4 regions of the Streptomyces sp. NPDC056486 genome follow, and region 1 is predicted to be linked to each of the others. Evidence: riboswitches for the same ligand, from Rfam matches in the RefSeq annotation. Region 1 holds a riboswitch; each other region holds the start of a gene.
What was found. Region 1 has a riboswitch for cobalamin ahead of metE (5-methyltetrahydropteroyltriglutamate--homocysteine S-methyltransferase). Riboswitches for the same ligand answer to the same signal wherever they lie in the genome.

Region 1 (4,384 bases):
TCTGGCAGTGGCTGCGGCACCGGGCCGTCGACCGCGAGACGGTTCTTGAGCTGATGGAGGACGAGCTCGCCGCCCTGGGTGCGGAGTATCCGTGGGCGCCGGTCGACGAAGTCCGTGGACTGTTCCACCGGACCGCCTTGTCGCGGGAGTTGCCCGCGTTCTTCACCACGGATGCCTACAGCCGCCACCTCGTGCACCGCCCGGAGGGACAGTCATGACCGCAGCCATCCGCCGGGTCGGCGTGGTGGGCGGGGGCCAGATGGGCGCCGGAATCGCCGAGGTGTGCGCCCGCGCCGGTCTGGACACCGTGGTGTGCGAGGCCGACGGGCCGACCGCACGCGCCGCCCGCGAACGCGTGGCCGTATCGCTCGAACGTGCCGTACAGCGCGGAAAGTTGGACCGCATCGGTGCCGAAGACGCACTGGCCCGCATGGTCTTCACCGGCAGCCTCGACGACCTGGCCGATCGCCAGCTCGTCGTCGAAGCCGTCGTGGAGGACGCCGCGGCGAAGACCGAGGTCTTCGCCGCCCTGGACAAGGTCGTCGAGGACCCCGGCGCGATCCTGGCCACCAACACCTCCTCCATCCCGGTCATGCGTCTGGGCATGGCGACCCGGCGTGCCGATCGCGTCCTCGGCCTTCACTTCTTCAACCCCGCCCCCGTACTCCCCCTGGTCGAGGTCGTCTCCTCGCTGCACACGGCCGCCGAGGCGGTCGCCGCCGTCCAGGACTTCGCCACGGACACCCTGGGCAAGACGGTCGTCCGGTCCCAGGACAGGGCGGGCTTCGTCGTCAACGCGCTGCTCGTCCCCTACCTCCTCTCGGCCATCCGGATGACGGAGTCCGGCTTCGCCACTGCGGCCGACGTGGACGCGGGCATGGAGCTGGGCTGCGCGCACCCGATGGGGCCGCTGAAGCTGGCTGACCTGATCGGCCTCGACACGGTCGCCTCCATCGCGGCGTCTCTCTACGAAGAGTTCAAGGAGCCCCTGTACGCCCCGCCGCCGCTGCTCCAGCGCATGGTGGAAGCAGGGCTGCTCGGCCGTAAGAGCGGCCGCGGGTTCCACATCTACGACCGGGGCTGAGGGGCCCGGGTCCGCCGCCGGCCGAGGGGCCTGCGGCTGCTGTGAGCGGGGCGCGGAACAGAGTGGTGATCTGTTCCGCGCCCCCGCACGCGCTGACTCGGGCCGGGGTCCGTGTCTCACCTCACGGTCCGGAATGTGATCAGTACTGCCCAAGAGGGCGACCACCCCTTAGCCTGACCAGTGCAGCTGGTTCGCCCTGCCCGCCAGGCAGACGCGTCGTAAGAGGGAACCCGGTGAGAATCCGGGACTGCCCCGCAGCGGTGAGTGGGAACGACCGCCGTCATACGCACTGGATCCGAGCGCGGATCCGGGAAGCGACGGCCAGTAGGAACCTGCCTCGGCAGGTGTGCCCGCGAGTCCGAAGACCTGCCCGTTGCCCGTACGTGACCCCTCACGTGCGGTATCCCGGTGACCTCGTGGGCGGGTCGGCGTACAGATCAGGTGGAGTACCGCAGCACCGCGCCGATGGCGCGCGTTCGGTCCGCCGGGTTCGTCACCCCTTCGCGTCCGCGTCCCGTCTCCGGGATCTCAAGGAGTCATCTCGCGAAGGAGATTTCCATGACACCGAAGTCCGCAGCCGCGGCAGCACGGTCCACCGTGTACGGCTACCCCCGCCAGGGCCCCAACCGGGAACTGAAGAAGACCGTCGAGGGCTACTGGAAGGGCCGTGTCAGCGCCGACGCCCTCCGGGACACCGCGGCGCAGCTGCGCCGGTCCACCTGGCAGCACCTGGCCGACGCCGGCATCCACGAAGTGCCGACCGGTGACTTCTCGTACTACGACCACGTCCTGGACACCAGCGTCATGGTCGGCGCCGTCCCTCAGCGCCACCGCGAGGCCGTCGACACCGACGGGCTCGACGGCTACTTCGCGATGGCCCGCGGCACCCAGGACGTGGCGCCGCTCGAGATGACCAAGTGGTTCGACACCAACTACCACTACCTCGTGCCGGAACTCGGCCCCGACACCGTCTTCGCCGCCGACTCCGCCAAGCAGGTCAACGAGCTGAAGGAAGCCATCGCGCTCGGCCTCGCGGCCCGTCCGGTCCTTGTCGGCCCGGTCACCTATCTGCTGCTCGCCAAGCCCGCGCCCGGCGTGGCGGCCGACTTCGAGCCGCTCACGCTCCTCGACCGCCTGCTGCCCGTGTACGCCGAGGTCATCGCCGACCTGCGCGCGGCGGGCGCGGAGTGGGTGCAGCTCGACGAGCCCGCCCTGGTCCAGGACCGCACCCCGGCCGAACTCAACGCCGCCGCCCGCGCCTACCGCGATCTGGGCGCCCTCACCGACCGCCCGAAGCTCCTGGTCGGCTCCTACTTCGGCCGGCTCGGCGAGGCACTTCCGGTGCTTGCCAAGGCGCCGGTCGAGGGCCTCGCCCTGGACTTCACCGAGGCCGCCGCGAGCCAGCTCCAGGACCTCGCCGCCGTCGGCGGTCTTCCCGGCAAGCGTCTGGTCGCGGGCGTCGTGAACGGCCGCAACATCTGGATCAACGACCTGGAGAAGTCCCTGTCCACGCTGGGCACGCTCCTGGGTCTCGCCGACCGGGTCGACGTCTCCGCGTCCTGCTCCCTCCTCCATGTCCCGCTGGACGCCACCGCCGAGCGGGACATCGACCCGCAGATCGCCCGCTGGCTGGCCTTCGCCCACCAGAAGACCGCCGAGATCGCCACGCTGGCCCGCGGCCTGGCCCAGGGCACTGGCGCGATCGCAGCCGAACTGTCCGCCAACCGCGCAGACTTGGCGTCCCGCTCGGGCTCGGCCCTCACCCACGATCCGGCCGTACGTTCCCGCGTCGCCGCCGTCACCGGCGCCGATGCCCGCCGCGCGCACGCCTACCCGGAGCGTGCGGCGGCCCAGCAGGCTCGCCTCGGCCTGCCGCAACTGCCCACGACCACCATCGGCTCCTTCCCCCAGACCACCGAACTGCGCACCGCACGGGCCGACTTGCGCGCGGGCCGTATCGACACGGCCGGCTACGAAGAGCGCATCAAGAACGAGATCCGCGAGGTCCTCGCCTTCCAGGAGAAGGCGGGTATCGACGTCCTGGTGCACGGCGAGCCCGAACGCAACGACATGGTGCAGTACTTCGCCGAGCAGCTCACCGGCTACCTCGCCACGCAGCACGGCTGGGTCCAGTCGTACGGCACCCGCTATGTGCGCCCGCCGGTCCTGGCCGGCGACATCTCGCGGCCCGAACCGATGACGGTGCGCTGGACCTCGTACGCCAACTCCCTCACCGACCGGCCCGTCAAGGGCATGCTCACCGGCCCGGTCACCATGCTCGCCTGGTCCTTCGTCCGCGACGACCAGCCGCTCGGCGACACGGCGCGCCAGGTCGCCCTCGCCCTGCGCGACGAGGTCAACGACCTCGAAACGGACGGCACTTCGGTCATCCAGGTCGATGAGCCCGCGCTGCGCGAAACGCTGCCGCTGCGCGCCGCCGACCGTCCCTCCTACCTGGACTGGGCCACCGAGTCGTTCCGCCTCACCACCAGCGGCGTACGTCCGGACACCCAGATCCACACGCACATGTGCTACGCCGAGTTCGGTGACATCGTCCAGGCCATCGACGATCTCGACGCCGACGTCATCAGCCTGGAAGCCGCCCGCTCACACATGCAGGTGGCCCGCGAACTGGCCGAGCACGGCTACCCGCGCGAGGCGGGTCCCGGCGTCTACGACATCCACTCCCCGCGCGTACCCAGCACCGAGGAGGCAGCAGCCCTGCTGCGCAAGGGACTTGAGGCCATCCCCGCCGAGCGCCTGTGGGTGAACCCCGACTGCGGCCTCAAGACCCGCGGCTGGCCGGAGACCAAGGCCTCCCTGGAGAACCTGGTCGCGGCGGCGCGCGAGGTGAGGGCGGAGCTGCCCACGAACTCCTGACCCGAGCGCGCGAACCGGGGCGGCCATTTGAGGGGGAATGGCCGCCCCGTTCCGTCATGACGCATCATCCGTATGCGCCACCCGGGACAACAGCGCGTGCAACATCTCCCGCTCGTCCGGGCCGAGCGGGGCGAGGAGTTCGTCGCGGACGCCGCGGGCCATCGTGTCGGAGTCGCGCAGGAAGTCGTGGCCCGCCGGGGCGAGGGCGACGATGCGGCGGCGGCGGTCGTCGGGAGCGGGACGGCGTTCGACGAAGCCGAGGCGCTCCAGGTCGTCCACAAGGCCGACGATCGCGCTGGGGTCATAGCCCAGCTCCTGGCTCAGTTCGCGCTGCGCCGCGCCCGCCACCGTGGCCAGATAGCGCAGCAGCGCGTAGTGGCGCAGACGCAGGCCGGATCTCTGGAGCCCCGCGTTGAAGAG
Region 2 (4,384 bases), on a different contig from region 1:
TGGCGTCCGCGAGACCGCGCTCGCGCAGCCACTGCAGGGCGCGGACCGTGCCGCGCGTCCCCGGTACGACCACGAGATCGGCGTCGACGAGTTCATCGGCGCGGTCAACGAACCGCACCACGACGCCGGGTTCGGCGGCCAGGGCGTCCACGTCCGTGAAGTTCGACATCAGCGGCACGGCACAGACGGCGACCCGCAGCACGTCCTCACCGACCGGGGGAGCGACGACGGACTCCCGTACGGCGCCCCGCAGGGACACCCGGAGCCCGTCCTCCTCGTCGATACCGAGACCGTGCTGGAAGGGAAGCACGCCGAACGTACGCCGCCCGGTGAGCTCATGAAGCATGTCGAGCCCCGGTTCGAGCAGCGAGACGTCGCCACGGAACTTGTTGACGAGATACCCGGCGACCAGTTCCTGGTCCTCGGCGCTGAGCAGCGCCGTCGTCCCGAAGAAGGAGGCGAAGACGCCGCCGCGGTCGATGTCGCCGACCACGATGACCGGGAAGCGGGCGGCCCGCGCGATCCCCATGTTCACGATGTCCGTACGCCGCAGATTGATCTCGGCGGGACTGCCCGCGCCTTCGCAGATCACGGCGTCATAGCTGCCCCGAAGTTCTTCGAGACATCCCACGACGGTGGAGAGCAGCTGTTCCTGGCGCCCACCGTGATAGCCGCGCGCACTCATCTCGCCCACGGGCTTTCCCATGAGGACGACCTGGCTGCTGCGGTCACTGCCCGGCTTGAGCAGCACGGGGTTCATCAGCGCGCTCGGCTCGACCCGGGCGGCCTGCGCCTGCATGGCCTGGGCCCGCCCGATCTCGGCGCCCTCGCGCGTGACGAAGGAGTTGAGGGACATGTTCTGCGCCTTGAAGGGCGCGACGGAGACCCCCTTGCGGGCCAGCCACCGGCAGATCCCGGCAGTGATCACGCTCTTCCCCGCGTCGGACGTGGTCCCGGCCACGAGCAGCCCACCACTCATCAGGCCCTGCCTTTCCGCATAGTGCTCACCACTGCGGCGACCCCCAGGGCAAGCAGCCCGACCCGTCGCGAAAGCTTCACGGCCCGCTCGATGTCGGCGACTTCGACGTCCCGCCCGTCCCCGTTCAGGACAGGCCGGTGCTCGACCCGGCCTCCGTACGAGAGGGTCCCCCCGAGCCTTACCCCCAACGCCCCGGCGAAGGAGGTCTCGACCGGCCCCGCGTTGGGGCTCGGATGCTTGGCGGCGTCGGTACGCCAGGCCCGCAGGGCCCCTCGTGGCGCATCCCCGGCGGCAGCGGCGAGCACCGCGGTGAGCCGGGCCCCGGGCCACCCCAGAACATCGTCGAGCCGCGCGGAGGCCCACCCGTACCGCCGGTACTTCACGGACTTGTGCCCGACCATGGCGTCGAGCGTGTTCACGGCCCGGAAGGCGACGAGCCCGGGAACCCCGCCGAGCGCCCCCCACACCAAGGCGCCGACGACCGCGTCGGACGTGTTCTCGGCGACGGACTCGACCACGGCCCGCGCGATGCCGTCGGCGTCGAGGGCCTGCGGATCACGGCCGCACAGATGCGGAAGCCGCTCCCTTGCCACCTCGATGTCCCCGGCGGCGAGCGCCCCGCCGACGGCCCGCGCCTCGCGGCCCAGCGAGGTCCCGCCGACCACGGCCCAGGTGGTGGCGGCGGTCAGCGCGACGGATGCGGCGCGTGATTCACGTACAAGGGAAGAGGCCAGGGCAGCGGCACCTGCCGCACCCCCGGCGCACACCACGGCATGCAGGGCGCCCCACCCGCGGTGGTCACGCCACAGCACACGCTCGACGGCTCCCGCGGCCCGACCGAACGCGGCGACCGGATGCCCGCGGCGAGGATCGCCGAGGAACAGATCACCGAGGAGGCCGACGGCGGCGCCGTACGCGAAGTCGCGATCGGCACACATGGCTTCAGCCGGCCGTTACGCGGAGGAGAGCGAGGGGCCCGGCCTGGACAGGCAGGGGCACAGAGACCGGCAACGAGCGGCCGCGCATGGCGATATGTCCTCACTCAGGGTGTCCGCGCCCTGATTCGACGAGATCGGCGGCGAGAGTTCCTGGCTTCCGAGGAGTCGTCTCCTCGATGACAGTGGCGGGACCGCGCCGGATTCGCACCGGCTTCCTCTTCTGCCGCCGTAATGGCTCCGGCAGTCCACCACGCCCACGAACGCCCGTCAACTTGCCGTTGACCTGGGGCGGGAGAGTGTGCCGAGGCCCACATAGGGCCGGTTTCTCCCTAGGCCTGGAAATGTAACTTTCCTAGACTGGAACACGACAACCGGAGAGCGGTCCAGGAGTGATTGGGTCCGGTCGTGACGTGGTGTGACGGTTCTCGGCGGACCTGGCGGCCCTCCAAGATCACGGCGCTATCGTGCATCGGCGTGGGCGAAGAGCGACGGACACGCGTCGAGGGACGCCGGCTCTCGGGCAGGGGGAGGTCGGCGTGTCCAATGAGAGCTCGTCCGGATTGTTCTGGCGCAGGAGCAGCTACAGCGGGGCCGACGGAGAGTGTGTTGAAATTGCCTTCGTGCGGAAAGCGGTGATTGTCCGTGATTCGCAGAACCCGTCGGAACCCGGCGTCGTCTTCTCCGTCGAGCGCTGGCAAGCGTTCCTGAACGCTCTCGTCGGAGCTGGGTGAGAGGGAGGGGGGAACGGGATGACTGAGCATCATCTTGCCGATGTGCGGCGGCTGGTGAACGGCGTGCACGGGGGGAAGCGGAAGGCATCGGGGGTCGTCGCGGCCGTGGCGGGGTGTGTGCTGCTCGGTGCGGCCGTCACCCTGGTCGGAGCGGCGGCCTCGCTGTTGGTCGAGGGGACGGCGGCGCGGCTGGCTGTCTGGGTCCTCACGGCCGTGGTGGCCGCGGTGGCCGTGGGTCTGTGGTGGGGCTTCGCCGAGTTCAGGCAGAATCGTCAGCCTTGGGCTCGGGCCGCTGAGCGGGAACCACAGCACGGCGGTCGTCGCTGAGCGTGGGCGTTGCCCCCGCCTGCGAGATCAGCCTGGCGAGCTGGCGGCTGAGCGCGATCACGGGGGCCGAGAAGACAGCGATCACCGGGCCGACCGTCCGGAACCCCGTCATGCCGATGGCGGCCAGGACGACGAGCACTCCGGTGAGCGTCAGCACCAGAACGAGTATGCAGCCGGTGCAGTAGACGATCCTGGTCGTGAACATCCGCACGTTGTCGTCCGTGCGATGGCGGTCCAGCGTGTCCATCCGATTCGTACGGCCCTGGTCGGTCATCGCTTCGCGGACGAGCTGGTTGTAGGAGGGGCCGACGGATGTCGGCTGCTCGGCGCCGGCGTCGGCGGTGACATGGGCGGCCCCGCCGGCGTTGCTGCCGACGGAGGCCCCATCGGCACCTTGCGCACCACCCGTACCACCGCCCCGCCACGGCGCCTGCCTGATGGCCGCGAGAATCCCCCGCCACCACTCTCGCAACGCGGCTGGCATGTTGAGGCCTCCTCGCTCCTGCCGGACTCCTCGGGCCCGGAAGGTCAGCTGCTGTCAATGCCGTCCCTGACCCGGTTGATCAGGTCGATGGCTTTATCTCCGCTGTACGCGGTCTCGCGCAGGGATTCGAAGCACTCCTGGTGACGCACGATCAGCTCGTGATCGTCACGGATCGACTGGTTCCCCTGAGCCTCCAGGTAAAGCAGGTCCTCGTCGTCGAGGAAGCCGAGCAGGATGAAGCTGCTCAAGGTGGAGTAGTGGGCGCCCGCTGTGAACGGCAGAACCTGGAGGGACACCTTCGGGCGTGCCGACATGTCAATGAGGCGCTGCAGCTGGGCGCGCAGCACGCGCGGACCGCCGATCTGCCGGTGCAGCGCGGCCTCATCGATGACGAAGAACGTCCACGGCGGGTCCTCGCCCTCCAGAGCGCGCTCTTGGCGCGCTGTCCGCAGTTCCACGATCCGCCGCGCCCGCTCCGTCGCCACGCGCGGGGCGAGGAGCGCCATCGCGTACTCGTCCGTCTGCAGGAAGCCGGGCACGATGATCGGGTTGTACGTGCGAATGGACGCGGCGGCACTCTCGTACCCCACGTACTGACTGAACTGCGGTCCGATGATGTCGTGGTACTGGGCCCACCAGCTCGCGCCCTTGGAGCCGCGAGCGGCCTCTTCGAGTTCCGCGCCGAGATCCGGATCCGTCACTCCGTACTGCTGGAGGAGAGCGCGCAGATCGGTGACGGAGAGGCTGACCGTTCCCTGCTCGATCCTCATGATCTTGGACAGTGACCAGTCGAGGGCCTGGGCGGCTTGGCCCTGTGACTGCTTCGCGGCCTCGCGGGCCTTGCGGAGTGCAATGCGAAGCCTGCGGCGATTGAGGCTCGGGTCGACATCCCTCGGCATGGTGGCTCCTCGCTGTCGTCGTGGCT
Region 3 (4,384 bases), on a different contig from region 1:
CAAGGAACTCCTCGCCTGGCGCCGCCGCGTCCAGATGGTCTTCCAGGACCCCTTCGCCTCCCTCAACGCGCGCATGTCGGCCGCCGATCTGATCGGCGAACCCTGGCGCACCCACCGGGACGTCGTACCGGGTCCGAAGGCCCGGGAGAAACGCGTCCGCGAACTGCTCGCCCTGGTCGGTCTTCGGGACAGCGACGCCCACCGCTACCCCAATGAGTTCTCCGGCGGACAGCGCCAGCGCATCGGCATCGCCCGCGCCCTTGCCCTGGACCCCGACCTCATCGTGTGTGACGAGCCCGTCTCCGCCCTCGACCTGTCCGTGCAGGCGCAGGTCCTGAACGTCCTGTCGGAACTCCGCTCACGCCTCGGTGTCGCGTACGTGTTCATCTCCCACGACCTGTCCGTGGTGCGCTACATCGCCGACCGGGTGACGGTGATGTACCTGGGCAAGGTCATCGAGCACGGGAACACCGAGGAGGTCTTCGACCGCCCCCAACACCCCTACACCTCGGCGCTGATGTCGGCCGCACCGGTCCTGGACGCCTCCCGCGCCAGTGGTGACCAGGAGATCCAGCTCCAGGGGGAGATCCCCTCGCCTTTCGACATCCCCTCCGGCTGCCGCTTCCGTACCCGGTGCTGGCGTGCCGAGGACGTGTGCGCCACCGAGGCGCCGCCGCTCGTGGTCCGCGGGACGACGGGCGCGGCCGACTCCCACACAGCTCTGTGCCACTTCCCCTTGGAGCCGGCGACGGAGTCAGCGGGGATATGAGACTGCGCCGGGGACGCGGCGGCGATCGGGGGGCGGGTGTGCTCGCCACTCTCTTATTGCACATATATTGCAACTAGCGACAATGTGCAGAAGGAGGGTCGCGGTGAGTGGACCGGTGGTGCTGGGGATCGAGTCGTCGTGCGACGAAACCGGCGCGGGCATCGTGCGGGGCGGGAAACTCCTTGCCCACGTGGTGGCGTCGAGCATGGACGAACACGCCCGCTTCGGTGGCGTGGTGCCCGAGATCGCAGCCCGCGCCCATCTGCACGCCTTCACTCCGGTCGTGCGACAAGCCCTGGCGGACGCCGGTCTGCGACTTGAGCAGATCGACGCCGTCGCCGTCACCACGGGACCCGGCCTCTCCGGCGCCCTGCAGGTCGGCCTTGCCGGTGCGAAGTCCCTGGCCTACGCGGCGGACGTCCCGCTGTACGGAGTGCACCACCTGGCCGGACATGTCGCCGCCGACACCCTTGAGCACGGCCCGCTGCCCGAGCCGTGCGTGGTCCTCATCGTTTCCGGTGGCCACACTTCCCTGCTCCTGGTCCCGGACCTGGTGCGCGAGCTGATCCTGCACCTGGGCGACACGCTCGACGACGCGGCCGGCGAGTGCTTCGACAAGGTCGCCCGCATCCTGGGCCTGCCGTATCCCGGCGGGCCCGCCATCGACCGCGCCGCGCGTGACGGCGACCCGGGCGCGGTCACCTTCCCGCGCCCGCTGACCCGGGCCGGGGACGACCCGTACGCGTTCTCCTTCTCCGGATTGAAGACGGCCGCCGCACGCTGGGTGGAGCAGCACCGGCAGCGTGGCGCGGAGCCGTCGGTCGCCGACGGGGCGGCCGCGCTGCAGGAGGCCGTCGCCGACGTCCTCACCCGTAAGGCCTTGCGTGCGTGCCGCGATCACGACGTGAGGACACTGATCGTGGTCGGGGGAGTGGCCGCCAACTCCCGTGTGCGGGCCCTGGCCGAACAGCGCTGCCGGGCCGCGGGCATCGAGCTGCGGGTACCGCCGATGACGCTGTGCACCGACAACGGTGCCATGATCGCCGCCGTCGGTGACCTGTTGGTCCGCTCCGGCGCCCAACCCGCTCCGCTCGATGTGTCGATCGACCCGTCCGCACCGCTGGAGTACGCGTCCCTCGCGCCGCTGCCGAAGCCCACGGCGCGGGCTGCTTGACGTCACCGCTCACCGCACGGCCCGCACCTATTGCCTCGTACGCAACAATGAGCACACGAGGCGACGGGAGCCAGGAAGCCGGTGTGAATCCGGCGCGGTCCCGCCACTGTGACCGGGGAGCGATCCTCCTGCACGCCACTGTCCGCGCACGTGGACGGGAAGGCGGAGGCGAGCGACGATCCGGGAGTCAGGAGACTGACCCGTCGCCGGTCTGACAGCAGGGGCGAGGACACCCCGGAGAGGATCGACTGTGATCACGTATGCCCGGACGGCGCCGAAGCAGCGACCGGAACCCGGCAGACGAGGAGTCCTTGCCGCCGGAGGCGCCCTGGCGCTCACCGCGTCCGGCCTGCTCACCGGCTGCGGCGGGGACGGGAAGGACGGGGGAGGCAGCGACCGGTTCCGCGCCGCGTTCACGGCCGGCGGCTCCCAGGAAACCCTCGACCCCCACGTCGCCCCGAACTTCGTCGACCAAGCCCGCGCCAAGGCCCTCTACGACACGCTCGGTACGTACGCGGACGACATGTCCGTCCGTGCGCGCCTCGCGGAGTCATGGGAGAGCGACGCCTCCGGCACCCGGTGGCGAATACGTCTGCGCGCGGCGGAATTCCACGACGGGAAGCCCGTCACCGCGAACGACGTCCTCTACAGTTACCGCCGCGCCGCCGACCCCGATACCGGCTCGCCCTCGCAGGTGCTGCTCTCCTCGATCGATTTCGCCGCGAGCAAGGCCGACGGCGAACGGTCCGTGGTCTTCAAGCTGAAGGCGCCGAACTTCGAGTTCCCATCCGTCCTCGCGGGCCCCGGCACCGAGATCATCCCCGACGGGACGAAGGACTTCCGCAAGCCCGTCGGCTCCGGTCCCTTCACCTATGTGTCGTTCACGCCCGGAGGCATCGCCCGCTACCGGGGCTGGGCGGACCACTGGGACGGCGCTCCGCACATCGCCGGGCTCGAGATCGTCCCGGCGAACGACGAGTCGGCGCGGCTCAACGCGCTGCTGTCCGGGCAGGTGCACTACGCCGCCGACATGGCCGGTTCCTCCGTGGAACGGCTGAAGAAGGAGAGCTCGACCCGGTTGCTGACGGCCGAGCGGGCGACCGCGCAGCAGCTCCTCCTGCGCACCGGCCGCGAGCCGTTCGACGATCCACGCCTGGTGCGGGCCGTACAGCTCGGCATCGACCGGGCGGCGCTGGTGCGTATCGCGCTTGCCGGCCACGGTGAGATCGGCGACGACCTGTTCGGGATGGGCCTGCGCGGCTACCCGGACGACCTCGAGCCGCGTGCACGGGATGTCGACGAAGCGCGCAAGTTGGTGAAGGAGGCCGGCGCCGATGGCCTGCACATCACCGTGGAGACGAGTTCCGTCGACGCCGCGTGGGAGCCGGCCGCGGATCTGATGGCGCGGCAGCTGCGCGAGGTCGGACTGAAGCTGACGGCCAACACCCGTGCTTCCAGCACCTACTTCTCCGAGATCAAGACGAAGGGCGTCGCCGCCTTCAACACCACCTCCACCCTGCCTGTCTCCGACTTCCTGCAACAGCGGGTCCGTGGCGGAGCGGCCCGCAACCAGACGCAGTACGCGTCGAAGAAGTTCGACGCGCTGCTCGAGCGAGCCCGAACCACCCGGGACGAGAAGGATCGGCTGAGCTTGCTTGCCCGCGCCCAGAAGATCGCCCGCGACGAATCCGGCCTCCTTGTGTGGGCGTTCTCCGATGCCAACGACGCCATCGACGAGTCCGTCCGCGGCCTGCGCGCGGCACCGCCGAACTCCCACGACTGGGCCCGCTTCGACCGGGTCCGCATCGGCTGAGGTGCGCGCCTACATCCTGCGGCGTTCGCTCCTGGCACTGGTCCAATGCCTGTTCGTACTGGTGGCTGTGTTCGCCGTCGGGTCGCTCCTTCCCGGCGACACCGCCGACGTATTGCGCGGTGAACTCGGTACGCCCGAACAAGTGGCAGCGCTACGGCAACAGTTGGGCCTTGACCAACCGGCCTGGACCCGCTTCTGGCACTGGCTCGGCCGCCTGCTCACCGGTGACCTCGGAAACTCCCTGACGACCGGGCTGCCCGTGGTCGACGACATCGGCCGCCGAACCGGGGTGACGCTGCTGCTCGGTGTGCCTGCGCTGGTCCTCGTCACCGTGGTGGCGCCGCTGCTCGGCACCATGTCCGGTTTGCGAGAGGGGAGCCGCACCGACCGTGCATTGAACGCGGCCGCCGTGCTGCTGCACGCCGTCCCGGAGTTCGTGCTCGGGCTGCTGCTCGTCGCATCGGTGTCGCTGGCGGCCGGACTGCTGCCCGCCACCGCCGTCGGTATGGACACGGCCGCGTTGCTGGCGGAGCCCGCGGTCCTGGTGCTCCCCGTCACCGTACTGACGGCCAGGCACCTGTGTGATCTGGCGCGCCAGATCCGCGTGGGCGTAGCGGCCGAACAGCCT
Region 4 (4,384 bases), on a different contig from region 1:
CCTCGTTCGCTCAGCGGACGCTCAAATCCGGATAACGATCGCGTCACTTCACTGCCCACCTTTGACGCGGTGGGGGAATTTTGTCCGCTTCTTCTCGTGACGTGAGCCACACGTGGCCGGGCCGATCACTGTTGCGACCGTGATAAATCTTCACGACCACTCGGTGACGCCACCCATGTCACGGGGTGGCGCTCGGGCCGGCAGACCGCCGGTAGCACTCCATCCATATCCGGGGGGATCAGGACCTGACCCGTGGCCATACGCAGACTGCGGGCACGGATCAGCGTGGAGAAAGGCGTCACCATGACCTCAGCGCAGGTCGAAGAGCATCACGACGGCAATGAGGCCGACGGCACGGGCGGTTCGCCCGGCTCGTCAGGCGAGGGTTATCAGCGCGGGCTAGGTGCCCGGCAGATCCAGATGATCGCGATCGGCGGTGCCATCGGCACCGGCCTGTTCCTCGGCGCGGGCAAGGCCATTCACAAGGCCGGTCCGAGCCTCATCCTGGCGTACGCCATCGCCGGCCTCGTCATCTTCTTCATCATGCGGGCCCTGGGCGAGCTGCTCATGTACCGCGCCGTGTCGGGCTCCTTCTCGGAGTACGCGCGTGAATTCATCGGCCCGTTCTTCGGGTACGTGACCGGCTGGACGTACTGGCTCTTCTGGGTCGTCACCGGCATCACAGAAGTAACGGCAGCGGCCCAGTACATGCAGTACTGGACACACGACTCCATTCCACAATGGGGTTACGCGCTGATCTTCACGGTCATCCTGTACGGCGCCAACCTGATCTCCGTGAAGCTCTTCGGTGAGCTCGAGTTCTGGTTCTCGATGGTCAAGGTCACCGCGATCATCGGCATGATCCTGATCTGCGCCGGCATCCTCACCATCGGCTTCTCCGACGCCGGTGACACCGCATCCGTCTCCCACCTGTGGGACCAGGGCGGCTTCTTCCCCAACGGCATCGGCTCCACGCTGATGACGCTGCAGATCGTGATGTTCGCCTTCCTCGCCGTCGAGCTCGTCGGCGTCACCGCGGGCGAGTCCAAGGACCCCAAGACCGTCCTGCCCAAGGCCATCAACACCGTGCCGTGGCGCATCGCCGTCTTCTACGTCGGCGCGCTCATCATGATCCTCTCGGTCGTGCCGTGGACGGAGTTCGTGCCGGGCGTCTCGCCGTTCGTCGCCGCCTTCGACAAGATGGGCCTCGGCGTCGGCGCTGCGATCGTCAACTTCGTCGTCCTGACGGCCGCGCTCTCCTCCTGCAACTCCGGCATGTACTCCACCGGCCGCATGCTGCGCGACCTGGCGATGAACGGCCAGGGCCCGAAGTTCTTCACCAAGCTCACGAAGAACGGCCTGCCCCTGGTCGGCACGACCTTCTCCGCCGCGCTGATGCTGGTCGGCGTCTGGATCAACTACCAGTGGCCGGGCGAGGCGTTCAACTACGTCGTCTCCTTCGCGACCATCTCCGGCATGTGGGCCTGGATCATGATCCTGGTCTGCCAGATCAAGTACCGCCGCAAGGCCGACCGCGGCGAGCTGCCGCAGTCCACCTTCCGGGCGCCGGGCGCCCCGTACACGAGCTGGTTCGCGCTCGCCTTCATCGCGATGGTGATCGTGATGATGGGCGTCGACAAGGACGCGCGGATCTCGCTCTACGCGGCCCCCGTCTGGGCCCTGATCCTGGGCGTCGGCTACCTGATCATGCAGAAGCGCAACGACTCGCAGTCGACGGGCGGCGGCGAGGCCGAGCCGCAGGACACGGTGAAGAAGTAGCGCCGTAACGCCTGATCCCAGCATGTGGGCCTGTCCGTACCACTCTTCGGTACGGACAGGCCCTTCTGTTTATCCTGGCTGCCATGCTGACCCTCACCCAGGCCCTTCACGACCAGATCGTCGCGCACGCGCGCCAGGACCACCCCGACGAGGCCTGCGGTGTGGTCGCGGGCCCGGAGGGCACCGGCCGCCCCGAGCGCTTCATCCCGATGCTGAACGCGGCCCGCTCGCCCACGTTCTACGAGTTCGACTCGACCGACCTCCTCAAGCTCTACCGCGAGATGGACGACCGCGACGAGGAGCCGGTGATCGTCTACCACTCGCACACGGCGACCGAGGCGTACCCCTCGCGCACGGACATCACGTACGCCAACGAACCGGGCGCCCACTACGTCCTGGTCTCCACGGCCGACGCCGACGACGCGGGCGACTTCCAGTTCCGCTCCTACCGGATCGTGGACGGCGAGGTCACCGAAGAAGAGGTGAAGGTCGTCCAGGCATACTGAGCTCACCTTTGAGGCGGCAGGACCCAGGAAGCCGGTGCGAATCCGGCACGGTCCCGCCACTGTGACCCCACCCTTCGCGGGCGGGGCAGTCAGGAACTGACCTGCCGCCTTCTTCTCCCACGACGCAGGGGACGCGGAATCCCCTGGAGGAGGCAGCTCAGCCATGTCCCGCCCCATACGCCTGCTCGCGGCCACCGCCCTGCTCGTCCCGCTCGCCGCCTGCTCGTCCGCCGCGGACTCCGCTTCGGACAAGCCCGCCGCGACGGCAGCAGGCTTCCCGTACACGGTCACGAACTGCGGCGTGAAGACGACGTACGACGCACCGCCGAAGCGCGCCGTGACGATGAACCAGCACGCGACGGAAGTGATGCTGGAGCTGGGCCTGAAGGACCACCTGGCCGGAACGGCGTACCTGGACGACAAGGTCCTGCCGAAGTACGCGAAGGCGTACGCGGACATCCCGGTCCTGGCCAAGGAGTACCCCTCGTACGAGAAGCTCCTGGCCTCCGACCCCGACTTCGTCTACGGCGGCTACGCGAGCGCCTTCCTGGCGGGCGAGGGCCGCAGCCGCGCGGCCCTGGCGAAGTCCGGCATCGAGAGCCGCCTGGACGTCGAGGCCTGCGCGAAGCGGGCGGTATCGATGGACGACGTCTACCGCGAGGTGCGGGAGGTCGGTTCCACCTTCGGGGTACGGGCGCGCGCCGACCGGTGGGTGAGCGGCGCCGAACGCGAACTGACCGCCGCGGCGAAGAAGTCGAAGGACCGCGAGCCCGTCCCTGTCTTCGTCTACGACAGCGGCGACAAGACCGCGTTCACGGCGGGCGGCCGGGGCATCGGCAACGACATCATCGAACGGGCGGGCGGCCGCAACGTCTTCGCCGACCTGGACAAGTCCTTCGGCGACGCGTCCTGGGAATCGGTGGTCGACCGCAAGCCCGAGACGATCGTGATCCTCGACTACGGCGGCACGACGGTCGCCCAGAAGAAGAAGCGCCTCCTGGACGACCCGGTCCTGGCAGACGTCCCCGCCATCAAGCACAAGCGCTTCGCGGTCCTGCCGCTTTCGGACGCGGTGGTGGGGGTACGGGCACCGGCGGCGGTGAGCAAGCTGGCGGACCAGCTGTGAAGAGGCTTTTCCAGCCGGGCGCCCGATCGCTCGGGCTCGCGCGGAGACGATTCCAGCCCACCAGGCGACAACTCGACCCGGCTCCGGCACCCACCCACCCCGCGCCATCACCCACCCACCCCGCCCCGGCATCTACTCAGCCCGTCCGGCGTTTGAGGACGAACTCGGCGAAGCCGGTGATCGACGGCAACCAGTCCGGGGGCCCGGGGGCGGAGCCTCCCCACGCGGCGGAGCCGCAAATGTCACAGCCGGGAAGGGGCGGGATTGGGGAGAGCCCCGCCAGGGCCGCACGGACCCGCAGACGACTGGGCTACGCGACAGTCGTCGCGGCACTCTGCACCGCCCTCGCGGTCGCGATCGTCGCAGGCCTCGCCCTGGGCTCCGTCCGGATCCCGGCGCCCGAGGTCCTGGAAATCCTCACGGGGAGGGCAGACCCCTCCCCGTTCCGTACGATCGTCCTGGACGTAAGACTCCCCAGGGTCCTGCTCGGCGCAGCCGTAGGCGCGGGCCTGGCAGTCATCGGCACAGTCCTCCAGGCCCTGGTGAGAAACCCCCTGGCCGACCCCTTCCTCCTCGGCGTCTCGTCCGGCGCCTCCGCAGGAGCCGTCGCCGTCATCGTCCTCGGCAGCGCCTTCGGCGTGGGCGCGGGCCTGGCCACCACCGTCACCATCCCGGCCGCCGCCTTCGCGGGCGCCCTGCTCTCCCTGCTCGTCGTCTACACCCTGGCGAGGTCGGGAGGCGGCGGCTTCGCCACGGGCCGCCTGATTCTGGCGGGCGTGGCCGTCTCGTACATCCTCTCGGCCCTGACCAGCCTGATCCTGATCATGGCGGACAGCGCGGACCACCTGAAGGAAGTCCTGTACTGGACGCTCGGCGGCCTCGGCAGCGCCCGCTGGGACATGCTCGCCCTGCCCGGCGCCGCCCTGATCGCGGGCACGGCGCTGCTCGTGGCCCTGGCCCGCCCCCTGGACCT

Region 2: it holds a riboswitch for cobalamin, as region 1 does, so the genes downstream of both, ACFQ7F_RS23380 (cobalamin biosynthesis protein) here and metE (5-methyltetrahydropteroyltriglutamate--homocysteine S-methyltransferase) in region 1, are expected to answer to the same signal.
Region 3: it holds a riboswitch for cobalamin, as region 1 does, so the genes downstream of both, ACFQ7F_RS14645 (ABC transporter substrate-binding protein) here and metE (5-methyltetrahydropteroyltriglutamate--homocysteine S-methyltransferase) in region 1, are expected to answer to the same signal.
Region 4: it holds a riboswitch for cobalamin, as region 1 does, so the genes downstream of both, ACFQ7F_RS40760 (ABC transporter substrate-binding protein) here and metE (5-methyltetrahydropteroyltriglutamate--homocysteine S-methyltransferase) in region 1, are expected to answer to the same signal.

What each region holds. Positions count from the first base shown of each region.
Region 1 covers NZ_JBHTSF010000142.1:10,757-15,140, reverse strand. The annotation lists gene aceB (malate synthase A) at 1-218, shown strand, start outside; gene ACFQ7F_RS36295 (3-hydroxybutyryl-CoA dehydrogenase) at 215-1,084, shown strand; cobalamin riboswitch at 1,255-1,473, shown strand; gene metE (5-methyltetrahydropteroyltriglutamate--homocysteine S-methyltransferase) at 1,643-3,964, shown strand; gene ACFQ7F_RS36285 (MarR family winged helix-turn-helix transcriptional regulator) at 4,019-4,384, opposite strand, start outside.
Region 2 covers NZ_JBHTSF010000059.1:47,978-52,361, forward strand. The annotation lists partial or broken gene ACFQ7F_RS23375 (cobyric acid synthase) at 1-979, opposite strand, end outside; gene ACFQ7F_RS23380 (cobalamin biosynthesis protein) at 979-1,917, opposite strand; cobalamin riboswitch at 2,039-2,182, opposite strand; gene ACFQ7F_RS23385 (DUF397 domain-containing protein) at 2,454-2,648, shown strand; gene ACFQ7F_RS23390 (hypothetical protein) at 2,667-2,975, shown strand; gene ACFQ7F_RS23395 (hypothetical protein) at 2,908-3,459, opposite strand; gene ACFQ7F_RS23400 (helix-turn-helix domain-containing protein) at 3,504-4,358, opposite strand.
Region 3 covers NZ_JBHTSF010000029.1:34,049-38,432, reverse strand. The annotation lists gene ACFQ7F_RS14655 (ABC transporter ATP-binding protein) at 1-769, shown strand, start outside; gene tsaD (tRNA (adenosine(37)-N6)-threonylcarbamoyltransferase complex transferase subunit TsaD) at 885-1,943, shown strand; cobalamin riboswitch at 2,015-2,141, shown strand; gene ACFQ7F_RS14645 (ABC transporter substrate-binding protein) at 2,194-3,756, shown strand; gene ACFQ7F_RS14640 (ABC transporter permease) at 3,758-4,384, shown strand, end outside.
Region 4 covers NZ_JBHTSF010000196.1:7,839-12,222, forward strand. The annotation lists gene ACFQ7F_RS40750 (amino acid permease) at 304-1,779, shown strand; gene ACFQ7F_RS40755 (Mov34/MPN/PAD-1 family protein) at 1,863-2,285, shown strand; cobalamin riboswitch at 2,249-2,405, shown strand; gene ACFQ7F_RS40760 (ABC transporter substrate-binding protein) at 2,449-3,411, shown strand; gene ACFQ7F_RS40765 (FecCD family ABC transporter permease) at 3,651-4,384, shown strand, end outside.